DNA from 3 places in the Neglectibacter caecimuris genome. Region 2 is predicted to be linked to each of the others. Evidence: predicted binding sites of a transcription regulator. Region 2 holds the regulator's gene; each other region holds the start of a gene.

Region 1 (2,273 bases), on a different contig from region 2:
CGGAAGTTCGGTGATTCCAGTATTTTCCGTTGGGGAATTTCTTCTGAAGCGCCGCCAACTTCTGCTTTACCTGATAATAAGGATCCGGGGGAGCGGGGATCTTGTCCTTTGCCAAAGGAGAAATATCCAGTAATCCGCAAAGCAGAACAGCCGCCTCACTCCGGGTGGTTCTGGCCAGAGGCCGAAAAGAGCCGTCTTTGTAGCCGGTAATGATCTCGGCGGTTTGGCAGGTGTAAACGCTGCTTACCGCCCAGCCTGAAATAGCCATGTCGTCCGAAAAAGCTACCGGCTCTTTTTTTGCCTTCAAATCCGCTTTCTCGGGGTAGGCCTCCGCAAAGCGCACCATAAAAGCGGCGGCTTCCTCCCGGGTCACAAGGCCGTCCGGCTTGAAGCGGTTTTCCGCGTAGCCATGGGCAATTCCCGCTTTGGCTCCCCAGTTTATATAGGGAGTAAACCACTGCCCGCGGGGCACGTCCTGAAAAACGGTAAAGGTCTCGTACGAGGTAATTTCCTCCGGGGAAAGCACGGCCGCCGCAAGCAGCCGTAAAAATTCAGCCCTGGTCACGGGGCGGTCAGGAGAAAAGGTGGTCTCGCTGGTGCCGCTGACGATCCCCTGCTCCGCCAGGGCATACACATAGCCCGCATGCCAGGCTGTCTGCGGAATATCGTGAAACACAAGGTTTTCCGCCGCCATGGCTGTGGGGAAAGGAAGCAAAGTAAAAAGCAGGGCAAAAATCAGCAGAAACGCGCAGCATCTCTTTTTCATGGAAAACAGATCCTTTCAGAAATCAGTCTTTCCAAACGACAAAATTTTTCTTTCCTGTAAGGATAGCACTCTTTTGTGGGAAGAGCAAGAACAGACGGGAAAATAGCAAAAATTTCTTTTATTTGCCGGTATTTCGCAGCTGAATATTTCAAATTTGTTAAGAAATCGCCCTGCTTCTTGCAAGCCGTGCGATTTTGTACTAAAATAATATCGTTACAGAATTTGATAGCCGCGCACCGATAAACAATAGAAAAAGCGGCTTTTTTCAGAAAACAGAAGCCCCGCCTTGGAGAAGCGCGGGAAAGAAAGGAAGTCTTTCAGTTATGGCCCTGAAGCAGTTCAAAGCGGAGTCCAAGCGATTGATGGATCTGATGATCAATTCCATCTACACCCACAAGGAGATCTTTTTGCGGGAGCTGATCTCCAACGCAAGCGACGCCATCGATAAGCTCTATTACCGCACCTTGGAGGACGGCGATACCGGCCTTTCCCGAAGCGACTTTTTTATTCGCATCGATCTGGACAAGGAAGCCCGCACCATCACCATCACGGATAACGGCGTGGGTATGACCAGGGAGGAGCTGGATAACAATCTGGGTGTGATCGCCAAAAGCGGCTCTCTTCAGTTTAAAAGCGATACGGAAAAGAAGGAAGACGTGGATATCATCGGCCAGTTTGGCGTGGGCTTTTACTCCGCCTTTATGGTAAGCGACCGCGTCACTGTGGAAAGCCTTGCCTTTGGCAGCGAGGAAGCTTTTGTGTGGGAATCCAGGGGCTTGGAGGGCTACCAGATCAAAGCCGGCGGCAGGACAGAGCGCGGCACGGTGATCACTCTGCATTTGAAGGACGATACCGAGGAAGAAACCTACAGTGAATTTCTGGAGCCGTACCGGGTCAGGGAGCTTATAAAGAAATATTCCGATTATATCCGCTACCCTATTCGCATGGAGCTGCAAAAGTCCCGGCGGAAGGAAGGCGCCGGGGAAGAGGGCGCGGCCCCGGAATGCGAGACCTATTTCGAAATGGAAACCTTAAACAGCATGACCCCCATCTGGAAAAAGGGGAAAAACGAGGTTTCCGAAGAGGAAATGAACGCCTTTTACAAGGAGAAGTTTTACGACTGGCAGGATCCTCTACGGGTAGTGCGTACCTCCACCGAAGGCGCGGCCACCTACAGCGCCCTGCTGTTCTTCCCGAAAACCGCTCCTATGGATTATTACACCAGAGAATACGAAAAGGGCTTGCAGCTCTATGCCAGCGGTGTGCTCATCATGGAAAAATGCGCCGATCTGCTGCCGGACTGCTACAGCTTCGTCAAGGGTCTGGTGGATTCTCAGGATCTCTCCCTGAACATTTCCAGGGAAATGCTGCAGCACGACAGGCAGCTGAAGCTGATCGCCGCGCGGCTGGAAAAAAAGATCACCTCCGAGCTTACCGCCATGCTCCAGAATGATCGGGAAAAGTACGAGGAATTTTTCCGCAGCTTCGGGCTGCAGCTAAAGTACGG
Region 2 (2,273 bases):
CGGGCCGATCCCGGAGGGAATGGAGCTGTTTGAGTTTCCCGCGATGGATTGGGCGGTTTTCCCTTGCCGTGGGCCGCTTCCCGGTACGCTTCAGGCCATCAATACCAAGGTGTTTCAGGAATGGCTTCCCGGCAATACGGAGTACCGCATCGCCATGGGCGCCAATATTGAGTGGTATTCCGACGAGGGAAAAACCGACAGCGACGGATATCGGGCAGCCATTTGGGTGCCGGTGGAAAAGCTTTGAAAGCTGTTGTCAAGCGAAGAGAAAAGTTTGTTTGGGAAAGGAGTCTGCCGCAAATTCCGCGGCAGGCTCCTTTCAGGCTGTCGATAAACCCTCTAACTGAAAGAAACGGAAGGGGGAAGAGTGTGAAAAAGCTGCTTTGCAGCTTCTAGGGACCATCAGGGGCGCTGGTCTCCGGTGGAGACCGCCAAGCGCCGTTCTCGTTTGTCAACTCGGTCGGTGCTGGACGTGCCCCACTGGGGCACAGCACCCAAGCCGACAGGCGAGAACCCTCTCTCGCATTTCAATCAGAACTTCTTGAGGAAATCAAAGATTTCCTCAAGAAGTTTGAGCGTGGCGAAAAGCTTTTTCGACACGCTCAAAGGAACCTGCCGCAAATTCCGTGGCAGGTTCCTTTTGCCGTTTTCAGCAAAAACCGCCATTCATATTTAATTTACAAATTACGTTCTTGACTTTTGCTGACCAAAGTGGTAAATTATAGTCATGGTTAGCACTCGAACATCAAGAGTGCTAACAGGAACTCCGGGAAAGGAGCGGCACGGTATGGAAATGACTCCGCGGAAAGAAAAAATCCTTTCCTCCGTAGTGCGAGACTTTGTAAAAAGCGGCGAGCCTGTGGGGTCAAAAGCCATTGCGGAGGAGATCGGCGTTTCCTCCGCCACCGTCCGAAATGAAATGGCGGAGCTCATTGAGCTGGGGCTTCTGGAACAGCCTCATACCTCGGCTGGCAGGATCCCTTCACAAAGGGGCTATCGGGAATATGTGGACCACCTGATGCGGGTGCCTGTTCTGCGGGAGGAAGAAGAGCGCTGGTTTACCTCCATGCTGGCGGGAAGCGCCTATGAGCCGGAACGCCTTTTGCTTTCCGTGTGCAGGCTGCTTTCCAGCGTGACCCGGTATGCGGCGGCGGTCACTACTCCCAGCGGAATGACGGCGCGGGTGAAGGCAGTACAGTTTGTGCAAACCAGTCGCCGTACCGCCATGCTTTTGCTGATGAGTTCTGCGGGAACAATGAAAACCAGAGTGTTCCACTGCGATTTCGATTTGTCGGGCGAGATCCTGCGGGTGCTTTTCCGCCTCTTCAATGAAAAGGTGACCGGCAAGGAGGTACTGGAGATCACACCGGCTTTTTTACAGTCCATGGGCGCTTCACTCGGAGAAATGATGGTGCTGGCGGGCTCCGCTTTACAAGCGCTTCTAGAAGCGGCACGGGACACAGCGAAAACGGAAGTGTTGACCAGCGGGCAGATGGATCTGCTGCTTTATCCCGAATTGGAACACCGGCAGATCATGGATTTTCTGGAAAGAAAGGAAGATGTGGTTTCCCTGCTCCGCCAAAAGCCCGGTCGTGTTTCCATTTTGATCGGCAGCGAGAGTCAAAGGCCGGAGTTGAAGAACGCGTCTTTTTTGATTTCCCGCTATGCTGTGGAAGAGCAGGACGTTGGCGCCCTGGCACTGCTTGGCCCCACCCGCATGGACTACGCCAGATTGACGGCGATCCTTCAATATCTCACGAAAGAGGTGGGCCAAATGCTTACCGTACTGACGCGGGAAGAATAAAATATATATTTTTGAAAAGTGACAGGCGATAAAAAGGAGATGGCATACAGATGGAGAAGGAAAAGGAGCAGGAGGTTCAGGAAGCTGTAGTGGAACCGGAAAAAGCTGTTTCCGCAAAGGAAGAAAAGAAGGAAAAGAAGAAAAAGCCTTCCGCGGAGCAGGAAAAGCTCCAAAAGCTGCAGGAGGAATTTGAAGCCCATAAGCAGCAGCACCTGCGGGTGCTTGCCGAGTACGATAATTTCCGAAAGCGCAGCCAAAATGAAAAAAATGCTGTGTACAACAACGCCGTGTCCGATACGGTGCAGAGCATTTTGCCCATCGCGGATAACATTGAGCGGGCTCTGGCCCAGGAAAACGCTTCCGCAGAGGATATGCGCAAGGGTGTGGAAATGATCGAGGCTCAAATTGCCGCGGCTTTTGAAAAGCTGGGTATTACCGCCACCGGCGCGGTAGGGGAGGCCTTTGATCC
Region 3 (2,273 bases), 490 kb from region 2:
AACTGGGAAACCTGAGCGTCCTTCAGCTCCAGACCCACTTCCTCGGAAATGACCTGGCCGCCGGTGAGGGTGGCGATATCCAGCAGCATTTCCTTTCTGCGATCGCCGAAGCCGGGGGCCTTGACGGCAACACAGGTAAAGGTACCGCGGAGCTTATTGAGGATCAGGGTGGTCAGAGCCTCGCCCTCGATATCCTCGGCAATGATGAGCAGCTTCTTGCCGGACTGTACCACCTGCTCCAGCAGGGGCAGGATCTCCTGAATGTTGCTGATCTTCTTATCGGTGATGAGAATGTAGGGATCGTCCAGATCCGCTACCATCTTATCGGTATCGGTGGCCATATAGGGGGTCACATAACCGCGGTCAAACATCATGCCCTCTACCACTTCGCTGTAGGTCTCGGCGGTTTTGGACTCTTCCACGGTGATCACGCCGTCGGAGGTGACCTTCTCCATGGCCTCGGCAATCAGGTCGCCGATCTCATCGCTGGAGGAGGAAACCGCCGCTACACGGGCAATATCCTTGGTGCCCGAAACCTTGTGAGAATTCTTCTCAATGGCTTCGACAGCCACCTCGGTGGCCTTCTGTACGCCCTTGCGCAGCACCATGGGATTGGCTCCGGCGGTAACGTTCTTCATGCCCTCGCGAACCAGAGCCTGTGCCAGCAGCGTGGCGGTGGTGGTGCCATCGCCGGCAATATCGTTGGTCTTTGTGGCCACTTCCTTAACGAGCTGAGCGCCCATGTTCTCATAGGGATCTTCCAGCTCTACCTCTTTGGCGATGGTCACGCCGTCGTTGGTGATGAGGGGAGCGCCGAATTTCTTATCCAGCACCACATTGCGGCCCTTGGGCCCCAGGGTGATCTTTACCGTATCGGCCAGCTGGTTTACGCCGCTCAAAAGAGCCTTGCGCGCGTCCTCGCCGTAAATGATCTGCTTTGCCATAGTATATCGATCCTTTCTAAAAATACTTGAATAGTGAAGAACAGATTACAAGCTTACTCAACCACAGCCAGGATATCGGACTGCTTTACGATGGTATACTCTTCCCCATCGATCTTTACTTCCGTGCCGCTGTACTTGGCGGAGATCACGCGATCTCCTTCTTTCAGGTACATCTTGATCTCCTTGCCATCCACTTCGCCGCCGGGGCCCACCGCAATCACGCGGGCGATCTGGGGCTTTTCCTGAGACTTGGCTGCCAGTACGATGCCGCTCTTCGTGGTCTCCTCCGCTTCCTCAGCCTTGATCAGAACTCTGTCCAACAGTGGTTTAATGGTCATAAACACACACCCTCGGCCCTTTTGATTTTCCGTTTTCCGGGCCGTTCCTTTCTCCCCGGTAAAAAATCTCAACTGTTTTCGCTCTCTCCGGGGAAGAGGGCTAAAACCGCGCGAAGCCGCGCGAAAAAGAGGATTACCTTCCTTTGCGCCGAAGCAGGCGAAGGCTTTCACCGCTTTGGCGTTCTCAGGGGATTTTAGCACTCTTTACCCCTGAGTGCTAAACTTATTTTAGCTTCATGGTCAGGAAAAGTCAATAGGTTTTTAGAAAAATTTGACTTTTAACAAATCCTTCATATTTTGGGGGCGCAAATGTGAATGAGAAATTAGGAATTGGCAATGAGCAATTAGCAGGGGGCAACAAAACAATAAATTGAATGCGGTAAATTATAGTTTGGCGACGAGGCGCCGCGGCCACTCGTGCCCTTGCTTGGTGCAGGAAAATGATTTCTGACCCGACCGCAGGGAGACCGCTAAATTATAGTTTCGCACACAGGTCTCTCACCGTCATTCTGAGCCGTAGGTGAAGAATCTCGGCCTTGATTCCTACGTAAAAAGGGCAAAAGGACGAGATTCTTCACTTCGTTCAGAATGACAGGTGGGAAGTGAGCACCTCGCCGTTGGTCGGGTCGAAAACCAGTCTCCTGCACCCAACAGCTTCACAAGCAGGTGTAGCGGCACGCTACAAATTCCAATTTATCTGCTTGCTAACGGTCGGGCCAGAAGCTGTTCTCTTACACTCGGCCGCTTCACGAGTGGCTGCGGCGCCTCGCCGCTAAATTCCAATTTATCTGCTTACTAAGGGTCGGGCCGGAAACTGTCCGTTTGCACTAAGCAGCTTCACGAGTGAGTGCGGCGGCCCAAGCGTTGTAACCAACGCTGCAAATTCCAATCCAGCGGGCGCTGGTTACAATCGGGCGCTGCCTGCAACGCTTGGGCCCTTTCATTGCTAATTGCTAATTGCTAATTGCTAATTGCTAATTGCTAATTTCTC

The links. The regulator HrcA, encoded in region 2, represses chaperone genes, less so after heat shock. The targets are predictions, from matches to a motif close to TGTTAGCACTCNNNNNNNNNGAGTGCTAACA.
Region 1: a site for HrcA is predicted at 827-857, ahead of htpG (molecular chaperone HtpG). Genes of this name have one in related genera too.
Region 3: a site for HrcA is predicted at 1,475-1,505, ahead of U8T64_RS06465 (co-chaperone GroES). Genes of this name have one in related genera too.

The regions. Positions count from the first base shown of each region.
Region 1 covers NZ_JAWXXK010000008.1:182,825-185,097, reverse strand. The annotation lists gene U8T64_RS12080 (S-layer homology domain-containing protein) at 1-766, opposite strand, end outside; gene htpG (molecular chaperone HtpG) at 1,090-2,273, shown strand, end outside.
Region 2 covers NZ_JAWXXK010000004.1:520,990-523,262, reverse strand. The annotation lists gene U8T64_RS08800 (AraC family transcriptional regulator) at 1-247, shown strand, start outside; gene hrcA (heat-inducible transcriptional repressor HrcA) at 788-1,804, shown strand; gene grpE (nucleotide exchange factor GrpE) at 1,855-2,273, shown strand, end outside.
Region 3 covers NZ_JAWXXK010000004.1:30,891-33,163, reverse strand. The annotation lists gene groL (chaperonin GroEL) at 1-944, opposite strand, end outside; gene U8T64_RS06465 (co-chaperone GroES) at 998-1,282, opposite strand.